DNA from 2 places in the Dethiobacter alkaliphilus AHT 1 genome. Region 1 is predicted to be linked to the other one. Evidence: riboswitches for the same ligand, from Rfam matches in the RefSeq annotation. Region 1 holds a riboswitch; the other holds the start of a gene.
The links. Region 1 has a riboswitch for thiamine pyrophosphate ahead of thiM (hydroxyethylthiazole kinase). Riboswitches for the same ligand answer to the same signal wherever they lie in the genome.
Positions count from the first base shown of each region.

Region 1 (6,039 bases):
TTGCCACCCAGGTCGGTGAGGGCGGCGTGCACACGCTGCAGCTCTTTTTTGATGGATTCTTTATCAAGGGTATTCAGGTGGGGATGAGTCCAGGTGTGGTTGCCCAGTTCATGGCCTTCGGCCACTATTTTTTTTACCAATTCCGGGTATTTCTCTATCCAGAACCCGGTGAGGAAAAAAGTGGTCTTAATATCATTTTCCTTCAAAATGCCTAAGATGGTTTCGGTGTACTCGGCACCCCAGGATGCATCAAAAGAAATGGCCACTTTCTTTTCTTCGGTATCCACATAGTAGATGGGCAGCAGTCGCTTCTGGCCCACTGTGGGGTCGGCCCGTTCACCGCCAAAAAGCCAAAAGAGGGACAGAACAAAAAGAGCTGTCGCCAGAAACATCAGCACAAACCGGCTTCTTTTTGTAATCACCACACTTTTAATCATCACAGACCTCCTCGAGAGATTGTCGGTATAAGTCTTTATATGGGTATTCCAAACAGGAGAAGGTTATGACAGCGGGGGAGTGGTTGACGGATTTTTCAGGGAATTTGCCTTTGTGGCAGGAGATTGGCAGGGTCCTGTCGAAAACCTCACCTTTATAACCTAAACCATGTATGTAGTATTGAGGGGGGCTTGACCTTGTATTGGAATCGCGAAGCGGAATGCATGTCGAGGGACAGGCTGCAGGAAGTGCAGCTTAAGCGCTTGAAAAAGACGGTAGAACGGGTATACAACAGCGTTCCCCATTATCGTCGCGTTTTTCAGGCCGAAGGAATCGAGCCGGGTGATATTCAAAGCCTGGACGATCTGTCCAGATTACCGTTTACAGTAAAACAGGATTTCCGGGACAATTACCCGTTTGGCCTGTTTTCGGTACCGCAAAATGAAATTGTACGCTATCACTCTTCTTCAGGAACCACCGGGAAACCCACCGTTGTGGGCTATACCAGAAATGATTTGGCCACCTGGTCTGAGCTGATGGCCCGTTCTTTGGTAAGTGCCGGCGCCACCCGTAATTCTGTGGTGCAAAACGCCTACGGTTACGGCCTGTTTACCGGGGGCCTGGGCGTTCATTACGGCGCGGAGCTTTTGGGTGCAGCTGTTATTCCCATTTCCGGCGGAAACACCCAGCGTCAGGTAATGGTGATGAAGGACTTTGGCACTAACGTTTTAACCTGCACGCCCAGTTATGCGCTGTTTATCGCCGAAGTAATTGAAGAGATGGGATTATCATTGGATGAATTTAAGCTGCATGCTGGAATTTTCGGCGCCGAACCCTGGTCTGAGAATATGCGCCAGGAAATTGAGCGGCGTTTGGGTATCCGTGCCACCGATATTTACGGACTCAGTGAAATTATCGGGCCCGGTGTGGCCATTGAATGTGAAGAGAAGTGTGGCCTGCATATCTTCGAGGACCACTTTATTCCCGAAATCATTGACCCGGCCACCGGCGAAGTGTTGCCTTACGGTGAAAAAGGCGAGCTGGCCATCACCACTGTCACCAAAGAAGCACTGCCCATTATCCGCTACCGGACCCGGGATATTACCACATTGACTGTGGAGCCCTGCCTCTGTGGACGCACCCATGTGCGCATGGCTAAGGTCACCGGACGCAGTGATGATATGATTATTGTCCGCGGCGTTAACGTTTTCCCCACCCAGGTGGAAAGTGTCTTGCTGGAAATCGGTGAAACAGAACCGCACTACCAGCTGGTGGTAACCCGCAAGGGCAGCTTGGATATGCTGGAAATTCAGGTGGAAGTTTCAGAGCGCATGTTCTCTGATAAGATTAAGCGTTTAGAAGAGCTGGAGAAAAAGATTCACTCGCAAATAGATTCCATTTTGGGCATCAGCGCAAAAATCCGCCTGGTGGAGCCCAAGACTATTCCGCGCAGTGAAGGGAAAGCTAAACGTGTCATCGATAAACGTGAGTTATAGGAGGCGGCCATGGTAAAACAATTACACAGACAACAAATTATGGAAATTAAGCCCTACGTGCCGGGTAAGCCGGTGGAAGAAGTGGAGCGGGAGTTAGGCATCTCTGATGTGATCAAGTTGGCATCCAACGAAAACCCGCTGGGACCGGCACCGGCCTCATTGAAAGTGATGCAGGAGCTAATCAACAAAGTTGCCACCTATCCAGACGGCAACTGCTACTATCTGAAAAATTCCCTGGCGGAAAAGTTAAACCTGACTTTTTCCCATTTAGTTGTGGGCAACGGGTCCGATGAAGTAATTAAACTGATTGCCGAAGCGTTTCTGGATGAAGGGGACGAAATTATTATGGCTAACCCTTCATTTTCCGAATATGATTTTGCGGCAAAAATCATGGGGGCACGTACCGTGATGGTGCCCACCAAAGACCTTACCCACGACCTGGAGGCTATGGCGGCGGCGGTGACAGAGAATACCAAGCTGGTTTTTGTCTGTAACCCCAATAACCCCACCGGTACCATGGTAGGTAAGAAAGAAGTAGAAGCCTTTTTGGATAAACTGCCCCAAGGGGTAATAACCATTTTTGACGAAGCATATTTCGAATACGTTCTGGCTGAGGATTACCCCGATACCCTGGAGTTTGTCCGTCAGGAGCGGGACGTTATTGTCCTGCGTACTTTCTCCAAGATTTACGGTTTGGCGGGCCTGCGCATCGGCTATGGCGTAGCCAAGCCAGAGCTTATCGGCCTGATTAGCCGGGTTAAAGAACCCTTTAACGTAAACTTGATTGCCCAGGGCGCAGCCCTGGCCGCTTTGGAAGACGTGGATCATGTCAAAAACAGCGTGGCCATGAATGAGGAAGGCAAAAAGTATCTCTACGAAGAGTTTGAGCGGATGAACCTTCCTTACCAGCCCACCCATGCCAACTTTATCTGGGTTCAGATAAAAGCCGACTGTCAAAAAGCATTTGCCAAGCTGATGCGCCTGGGTGTCATTGTGCGCACCGGCGACATTTTCGGCGCACCGGATGTGGTCCGGGTGACCGTTGGTACTTCCGAGCAAAATAAACGGTTTATCGAAGCGCTGGAGAAAGTCTTGACAGAAGAAGGCGTCTTTAGCTAAAATAGGATAAACACAACTGCATATCTTTCCTGGGGGTGCCCACCAGTGTGGGCTGAGAGGCAGGGGCGACAAACCCGGCCAACCCTTCGAACCTGAGATGGATTATACCAGCGTAGGGAAGGACCGCAAAAGTGGCAGCGCAACAGAAGTAACAGAAGCAAAGCCGCGGACTAAACCGGTCCGCGGCTTATTTTTGTTTACTGCTAGCATTATAACGCTTCGCAGATAGCGAAGCTGCTAGTGTAAGCAGTACTGAAAGGCGCGCGCTGAGGAAACCGAAAGAGCGCGCCTTTCTTGTGCAGGATTTTGCATGGTTTTTGCGAAAAAAGGTCCGTCCCCATTTTGTGTGAGGAGGTTTTGGTTTTGGAGATTGGTGGGTTGTTGGAGAAGTTGAGAGAGGAAAAGCCTTTGGTGCATCATATTACCAATATGGTGACCATGAGTGAGTGTGCCAATGTGACGCTGGTGGCAGGAGGGCTACCCATTATGGCCCATGCGCCCCAAGAGGTGGCGGAGATGGTGAGTCATGCCGGGGCTTTGGTATTAAATATCGGGACGCTGACGCCGGCGCAGGTGGATGCCATGGTGCTGGCGGGCCGGCGGGCCAATGAGCTGGGCCTGCCTGTGGTGCTGGATCCGGTGGGAGCCGGAGCCACTTCCCTGCGCTTAGAGGCAGCCAAGCGTCTATTAAAAGAAATTAAAATCAGCATCATTAAGGGGAATGAAGCAGAAGTTGCCATAATGGCCGGAGGTGCCGCCGAGATTAAGGGAGTGGAGTCCATTAACGTCAGCGGTGATGTGGTGGAGCTGGCCGCTTCCCTGGCCCGGGATACCAATGCTGTGGTGGCGGTAACCGGTGCGGTGGACCGGGTCACCGACGGAGAGAGAATGGTGGAGGTTACAAACGGTAATGCCCTCATGGCTACGGTGGTAGGAACAGGCTGTATGACAGCCTCTGTGATGGGCTGCTTTGCTGCGGTGGAAAAAGATACCCTTAAGGCTGCGGTGGCAGCACTTGTGACCTTTAATGTGGCGGCGGAGCTGGCGGCACGCAATTCTGATGCACCGGCTTCTTTTAAGTCTCAGCTTTTTGATGAACTGTATCGGTTAGATGAGCAAACAATTAAAACCAGACAAAATATCAAAGAAAGGATGATAAACCAGTGAGTGTAAAAAGATTAGTGGCAATGGGCCTGTTAACTGCAATTGGGACCTTAGCCGGCGTTTTTTCCATTCCTGTGGCAGGAGCCATGATTTTTCCGGTTCAGCATGCCATTAATGTGCTGGCGGCAGTATTATTGGGTCCCGGGCCCGCGGTGCTGGTGGCTTTTGCCGTGGCGCTGCTGCGTAACCTGTTGGGGACCGGAACGGTTTTGGCTTTTCCCGGCGGTATGATTGGTGCCTTTGTGGCCGGTTATGCTTTTAGGTTCTTTAAGCGGGATTATGCTGCGGCTGTGGGCGAAGTTTTCGGCACCGGTATCCTGGGAGCCCTGGCGGCAGTCCCGTTGGCACGCTTGGTACTAGGAAGTGAGGCCATTGCTTTTGTTTTTGTGATACCCTTTGCCACCAGCAGCCTGGCCGGTGCGGTATTAGGACTTGTAGTATTAAAAGGCGTGGCGGTTGCCGCGCCAAAACAACTGGGAGAAGAGGGGAAATAAGTGACACAACTGATTAAAGCAAGAGAGGGAATTATCACTCAGGAAATGATTGCTGCTGCCAAAAAGGAAAATGTAGAACCGGAGCTGATCCGGCAGGGTTTGGTTGACGGCACGTTGGTGGTGCCGGCCAATGTTAATCATAAGTCGCTGGAGCCATGCGCCATTGGCAAAGGCACCAAGACAAAGGTTAATGCCAATATCGGTACATCCACCGATTTCCCCGATCCTGAGGCGGAACTGGAGAAGCTGCGACAGGTTGTGGATGCCGGCGCCGATGCGGTGATGGATTTATCCACCGGCCCCAATATTACCGATACCAGGCGGCGCATGCTGGGCGCCTCGCCCCTGCCGGTGGGGACGGTCCCCGTTTATCAGGCCACCGCAGAAGCCAATGTGCGCTACGGTGCCATGATGAAGCTGACCGCCGACGACCTTTTTGACGTGGTGGAGGAGCAGTGTAAAGACGGGGTGGACTTTATTACCGTCCACTGCGGGATTACCCGCCAGGTCATTGACGTCTTGAAAAAACGCCGGCGCGTGGCCGATATTGTCAGCCGCGGCGGCGCCTTTCTTACCGGTTGGATGCTGCACCATGACCGGGAAAATCCGCTTTATGAACGCTACGATGAGCTATTGGAAATTGCTGCCCGCTATGATGTGACCCTTAGCCTGGGTGACGGGCTGCGACCCGGTTGCCTGGCTGATGCCACCGACGGCCCGCAGATTCAGGAGCTGCTTGTTTTGGGCGAACTGGTGGAGCGGGCCTGGGAGAAGGGCGTGCAGGTGATGGTGGAAGGCCCGGGCCATGTGCCGCTGGATCAGGTGCGCTCCAATGTTGACCTGCAGAAATCGCTGTGTAAAGGGGCACCGTTTTATGTGCTGGGGCCGCTGGTCACCGATGTGGCGCCGGGTTATGACCATATTACTTCCGCCATCGGCGGAGCACTGGCTGCCTGGGCCGGTGCGGATTTCCTCTGCTATGTAACTCCGGCAGAACATTTGGGCCTGCCCGATGCCAAAGATGTGCGTGACGGCATAATGGCCAGCCGCATTGCCGCCCATGCCGCCGATATTGCCAAAGGTCTTCCCGGAGCAGCGGAGTGGGATTTGTCCATGGCCAAAGCGCGCAAGGCACTGGACTGGGAGAAGCAGATCGAGCTTTCCATCGACCCCGGTCATGCTGCGGCGGTGCGCAAAAAGAAAAACCCCGAACACAGAGAGGAATGCTCCATGTGCGGGGAGTTTTGTGCCATGAAAGTTGTGGCGGAAGCACTGGGCACCGAAGCCGAGTGCTGCTAATCTCCTAAGACATCTTTAATTTGTTTTTTAAT
Region 1 is NZ_ACJM01000001.1:286,090-292,128, forward strand. Features, by position in the region: gene DEALDRAFT_RS01450 (polysaccharide deacetylase family protein) at 1-437, opposite strand, end outside; gene DEALDRAFT_RS01455 (phenylacetate--CoA ligase family protein) at 633-1,931, shown strand; gene hisC (histidinol-phosphate transaminase) at 1,941-3,050, shown strand; TPP riboswitch at 3,072-3,186, shown strand; gene thiM (hydroxyethylthiazole kinase) at 3,414-4,217, shown strand; gene thiW (energy coupling factor transporter S component ThiW) at 4,214-4,708, shown strand; gene thiC (phosphomethylpyrimidine synthase ThiC) at 4,709-6,007, shown strand; gene DEALDRAFT_RS15730 (PRC-barrel domain-containing protein) at 6,004-6,039, opposite strand, start outside.

Region 2 (6,039 bases), on a different contig from region 1:
CTAAAAAAAGTAGACAGGATCAGCTTCCGTTTAGTCCTGGGCGCCACATTGGTCACCGCAGGGGTTGTCATTCTTAACGTTTACTGATGTTGTCACCTATTTTCTATTAATAGCAGATACTCAGAGAGAAGCACACCGAAAGCCGGCCTGCAAAAAATGAAGGCCGGCTTTCTTAAATTCCAATTAAAATGACCCTTGTTGGCTTACTAAACAAACATATCTTATATTATATTTCTTCCAGTCTGCTTCTCAGGCTTTTTAGGTAACTGCCGTCCGCATCTTCCATGGCAGAAGACATGACGGCAATACCGTGGGCTCCCGCTTTAATTACCGCCGAAACATTGTCTGTACTAATTCCGCCGATGGCAATTACGGGAATGGAAACACTGCTGGTAACGGCCTCTACAAAACTAAGGCCCTTTCCCCCCAGGCCGGGCTTACAGTCTGTTTTAAAGATATTGCCGGCAATAATGTAATCTGCTCCCAGCTTTTGGGCGGTTAGTGCTTCTTCGATTGTGTGGATGGATAAGCCCAGCCTAGTGCGGACATTTTCCTGTCGGTAGTTTTTAATGCCGCTGTGATAGCCAAAAGCTTCAATTTGCCCAGCAACCTGAAGGTTGTTGTTTATTATCAGGGGAGTGTTGTAGGAGTCGGTAATCTTTTTTACCTGTTGGGCCAAATCCAGAAGTTCCTGGTGGCTCAGGTCTTTCTCTCTTAAAATGATGGCATCGGCAAAGGGGCACGCTCTGTTAACGGCATCGCAGAGGGTGCCGTCTTTGACCAGTTTTCTGTTGGTTACAACAAAGAGTTTGTTTTTCAAAACGGTTCCCAGTCCTTAAAAATGGGATTATAGCCCTTCTCTCTGATGGCACACCTTATCTCCTCCACCGTTCTGCCGTCTGCAATGTCAAACTGGCTTGTGCTTTTGTCTTCAATGCTGTGGCCGCCCACCTGAGTGGAAACGGCGGCAGACATTTTGGTAACGCCAAGAGGGATCAGGTTGTCCCTGAATTCGGCGCTTTCCCTGGTGGTGATATTGATGCCTGCTCTTGGCAGGAAGATTTTATAGGCCAGCATGGCCTGCACCAGGTTCTTTTCCGTCACTTCGTAAATCTTTGTTTCGGTACCCTTGTGAGGGCGGATTCTGGGGGTGGAAAGGGTAAGTTCCAGGGCAGGATAGTTGTCCTGGAGGTATTGGCCGTGCAACCCTGTAAAGAAGGCTTCCTGCCGCCAGGGGGACAGGCCCAGCAGCGCTCCGATGCTTACCGAATGAATTCCCGATTTTGCTGCCCTTTCTGCTGCTTCCAGCCTGTATTGGTAGTTGCTTTTGGGGCCTTTGGGGTGTACCGTTTTGTAGGTGTCTTTGTTATAGACTTCCTGGTAAATGGTGAGGCCGTCGGCGCCTGCTTCAATTAGTTGGCGGTACTCTTGTTGCTCCAGTGGATAGATCTCGATGGAAATGGAGCTAAAGTATTTTTTAATGAGGGAGATGCAGTCTTTGATATAGGAGACAGGAGTATGGGTTCTGGATTCTCCGGTGAGGAGGATAATGTGGCGAAACCCCTGGTTGCGGATGGCCAGGGCCTCTTTTTCTGCATCTTCAAGAGAGAGTTTTTTGCGTTTGATTTCATTGCTGGAGTTATAGCCGCAATAGGTGCAGGCATTGACGCAGTAATTGGCAAGATACATGGGTGTGTATAGGACCACGGTCCGGCCAAACTGGTTTAGAGCTATCTTGTGAGCTTTCTGAGCCATCTCTTCCAGATAGTTTTCGGCCTGTGGAGAGAGAAGGCAGAGAAAGTCTTCTTCATTGATGCTGGGTTTGATGAGAGCGTAGCGTATTCTGTCTTCGGTTACCGAAGCAAAAAAGGCAGCGAAGTCCAGTGTCTCATATGTGGCGATTTTTTCATAAGCACTCATCAGCTCACCTCAAAAACCCGGTGAGGGGTGAGGATGCCTCGGCAACTGTTCTTTGCGGTCCTAATCTGGAAAGGTAAGCCTTTCTTCCCGCTTCGGTGGCCAGTTTAAAGGCCTCCCCCATGGCTACCGGATCACCCGAGGATGCTATGGCGGTATTGACCAGCACCGCATCTGCTCCCATCTCCATGGCCTCTGCGGCATGGGAGGGGGCGCCAAGGCCGGCATCCACGATGATGGGAAGATTCATTTCATCTATGAGAATGCGCACCATTTCCTTTGTTTTAATGCCTCTGTTGCTGCCAATGGGCGCTCCCAAAGGCATTACTGCCGCCGCTCCGGCATCGGCCATCCTTTTGGCATCCATTAAATCCGGGTTCATATAAGGGAGAACGACGAAGCCTTCTTTGGCCAAGATTTCCGTTGCTTTGATGGTTTCGTAATTGTCGGGCAAGAGATATTTGTTATCGGAGATGACTTCAATTTTAATCCAGTTGCCGCAGCCGGCGGCTTGTGCCAGCCGGGCGATACGTACGGCCTCCTCTGCAGTTCTTGCACCGGAGGTGTTGGGCAAGAGAGTTATTTTTTTATCGATGAAGTTTAGGATGTTTTCCTCACTGGAGGTAATATCCACCCTTCTTAGAGCAACGGTTACCACTTGGGTTCCGCTGCTTTCTATAACCTGTGGCAGTATTTCATTGGATGAGTATTTTCCGGTACCGATAAGAAGCCTGCTTTCCAGTTCTGTAGAACCAATTTGCAGTTTATCCATAGCTATTCCCCCTCTTCTTCTAAGATAATGCGCAGTACGGTATTGGCCTGTTGGTTGGCGGCTATGGAAACCCGGGGAGCCATAAGCCCCTGGCCGGGCCTTGCTTCATTTACGCCGTCGCCGATGAGGAAAAAGTTTTTTCCCGCTTTTCTGGCGGTGATGCTGTTGCCGGAAAAAAAGCCTGCCATGCCGGAGGCGGCCACCAACTTCTTATCCTTCATTTTGGTCAGCACCGTGTTTGTGAGAAGGGCCTTGGATACCGCATTATCGAAGGCCTCCATGATAATATCCACATCTTTGAAGATCTCTGCCATGTTGCTTTCATCCAGGAAAGTATCTATTGTTTCCACTTCCACAAAGGGATTGCACTCCTGAATTAAGTCTTTCAAGGCTTCTGTTTTTTTCATGCCGATATGGCGGATGAAATACTGCTGGCGGTTTAAATTGCTGGGTTCTACCACGTCAAAATCCACCAGCAAAAGCTTGCCGATGCCGATTCTGGCCAGGGACATGGCGGCGTTGGAGCCCAGGCCTCCCAGGCCGGCAATGCCTACGCTAAAGTTTTTAACCTTTTCATGCACACCGGGAGTATGCCTGGAAAGGAGCATGGCCTCCATTTCTTCCATGGAAGGCATCTCTCCCTTTTTAATCAGTACTACCCGATCATTTTCCTGCAGTATGGGATTTTCCTTAGTAATAAAGCCGTTATAGACCAGCACGTCTGCGTCCTTTTTAATCTCTTCCTTTAAATCGTGCAAAGTCTGGCCTTCTTTTATTGTCAGTGCTTTTTCATTAACGTAAATCTGCATCTCAACCTCCACCTACAAAGCTTATTAACTCCACCGCAGCTGTGGAGCTAAGCTTTTTTTGCCGGTACTCATCTTTGGGGACAATTTGCTGATCCACTTCCACCACAACTTTGTTAGGGTCAAGGGACAGCTCTTCCAATAGCTTTGCAACTGTGATGCCCTCGGGAAAGTCTTTTTCTGTGCCGTTAATAATCATGCGTACTCCTTTCTTTTTTCAGGGAACTAAAAAAGAGAGCATAAATGCTCCCTCATAACCTGTAGTTCAAGCTAGGCACGGTTTACGCTGCCGGTTTGCTAACTACATATAAATTACTTACCGGAAAATAAAAAGCAAATTCACAGGGAATTTGCTTAAAGTTTAACCGGAACCATCCCTACGTTGGCATTACCCAAATCAGGTTATGAGGGTCAGGGAAACACATCCCACTCTCAGCCTGCTTAGGCAGGCTCCCCTGGAAGTATTTTGTTTTAGTAGTTCTAATTTACCATGGAAAAGAACCGGAATCAAGAGACAATTTTTCTACTCAGCATATTCTGGGCACTGGAATGCCTGCCGGCATTTCCACAAGGCGAGTGCCCCCTGCTTCAGTTTTCATGAGTACTTCCCCGCTGCCGGAGGCCACCGTTCCGATAATTACCGCATCGGCGCCCAGGGGATGAGCTTGCAGCATGTTTAATAGATCTGCTGCTGAATCCTTTTGGACTACAAACAGCATTTTTCCCTCGTTGGCCAGAGTAAGGGGATCCAGCCCTAACATATCTGAGGCGGCCTTAACCTGTGGCCGGATTGGTATGTGGCGCTCTTGCAAAATTATATCGGCCCCGGCAGCCTGAGCCAGTTCATTGAGGGAGGCGGCCGCGCCGCCGCGAGTGGGATCCCGCAACCAGCGCACAGCGGGGAATAAATCCTCCACTGCGGACAGCAAGCTGCTTAGAGGTGCACAGTCGCTTTTTACTTGTGTTTCAAAGGCCAGGCCTTCGCGCTCTGACAAAACGGCAATACCATGGTCGCCCAAAGTGCCGGAAACGATAATTGCGTCTCCCGGCTGTATTTCCCGAGGGGAGAGCTTCAGTCCCCTGTAGACCTGGCCGATTCCCGTAGTATTAATATAAATCCCGTCGGCCTGGCCCCTGGGCACTACTTTTGTATCTCCCGCCACCACCGCCACATCGCATTCCTTGGCGGTTTGGGCCATGGAAGCCACAATCTGTTCCAACTGGGAGAGCAAAAACCCCTCTTCCAGAATAAAAGCGGCAGTAAGATACATGGGCCTTGCTCCCCCCGCTGTCAAATCGTTTATGGTGCCGCAAACAGAGAGTTTACCGATATCACCGCCGGGGAAAAAGACCGGTTGGACAACAAAGGAATCTGTGGTGACTGCTAAGGCGCGGTTAGGCGTGGGTAGTATGGTAGCATCAGATAAGTGCTCCAGATAGGGGTTCCATAGATAGCGAAGAAACAGGTTTTGTACCAGTTGGGCGGAAAAGGCACCGCCGTCCCCGTGGGACAGGGTTACCCGGCTCATAGAGTCACCGCCTTTTTTCGTTCATAACGGAAGTAAGCTGCACAAGCCCCTTCCGAAGAAACCATACAAGGTCCTTCCGGTGAGAGAGGATTACATTTGCTGCCAAACAGTGCGCAGTCGGGAGGGGTAATTTCACCCAAAAGAACATTGGCACAGCGGCAGGCAGAGTTTTCCGGGGTATCTTGAGGTGTTACGGGGAAGCGCAGGCGGGCGTCAAACTGGGTCAACTCCCGGCGCAAAGACAGGCCGCTTTGCTCGATAAGGCCCAGGCCGCGCCAGTTGGCATCACTTGGGGCAAAGACTTTCTCAATTAGCGCCCTGGCCTGGGGATTTCCTTCCTCCCGAACAACAGAGGGGTAACAGTTCACCACAGCTGCCTCATCCTTTGTAGCCATTTCCACCAAAGCTAAAACAGCAGTCAGGATATCTGTCAACTCAAAGCCTGTGACAGCGGCGGGCAAATGATAATGGGAGGCCACAAAATCCTGGGCCTTCCTGCCGATTACCGCACTGACATGGCCCGGCAGGATCAGCCCGTGTAATGAGGACTTACCTCCACCAAGCAGGGCATGCAGAGCAGCAGGCATGGTTTTCACACAGGAGAAAACCGAGTAATTATCCAGGCCGTATTGGCGGGCTAACTCCACTGACATGGCAATGGCCGGGGCTGTGGTTTCAAAACCTACGCCCAGGAAAACAAACTGGCGGTCTTGTTCCTGTTGTGCCATTTTTACCGCTTCAAAGGGTGAATAAACTGCACGAACATCTGCACCGGCGGCTTTCTCCAATTCCAGTGTAGTTTCACTGCCGGGAACGCGCAGCATATCGCCAAAGGTGGCGATGGTGACGCCGGGTTGGCGTGAGAGCATAATCATCTGGTCCAGGTCGTACTGCGAGGTGACACACACCGGACAACCGGGGCCGCTGACCAGCTCCAGCTCCGGGGTCAACAGGGACCGGATACCACAGCGGCCAATGGCGGTGGTATGGGTCCCGCAAACTTCCATCAGGCGCA
Region 2 is NZ_ACJM01000003.1:160,343-166,381, forward strand. Features, by position in the region: gene DEALDRAFT_RS04095 (DMT family transporter) at 1-87, shown strand, start outside; gene DEALDRAFT_RS04100 (thiamine phosphate synthase) at 227-820, opposite strand; gene thiH (2-iminoacetate synthase ThiH) at 817-1,920, opposite strand; gene DEALDRAFT_RS04110 (thiazole synthase) at 1,925-2,689, opposite strand; gene thiF (sulfur carrier protein ThiS adenylyltransferase ThiF) at 2,692-3,498, opposite strand; gene thiS (sulfur carrier protein ThiS) at 3,500-3,694, opposite strand; TPP riboswitch at 3,852-3,962, opposite strand; gene hypE (hydrogenase expression/formation protein HypE) at 4,023-5,024, opposite strand; gene hypD (hydrogenase formation protein HypD) at 5,021-6,039, opposite strand, start outside.
Region 2: another riboswitch for thiamine pyrophosphate. It lies ahead of thiS (sulfur carrier protein ThiS); the one in region 1 lies ahead of thiM (hydroxyethylthiazole kinase).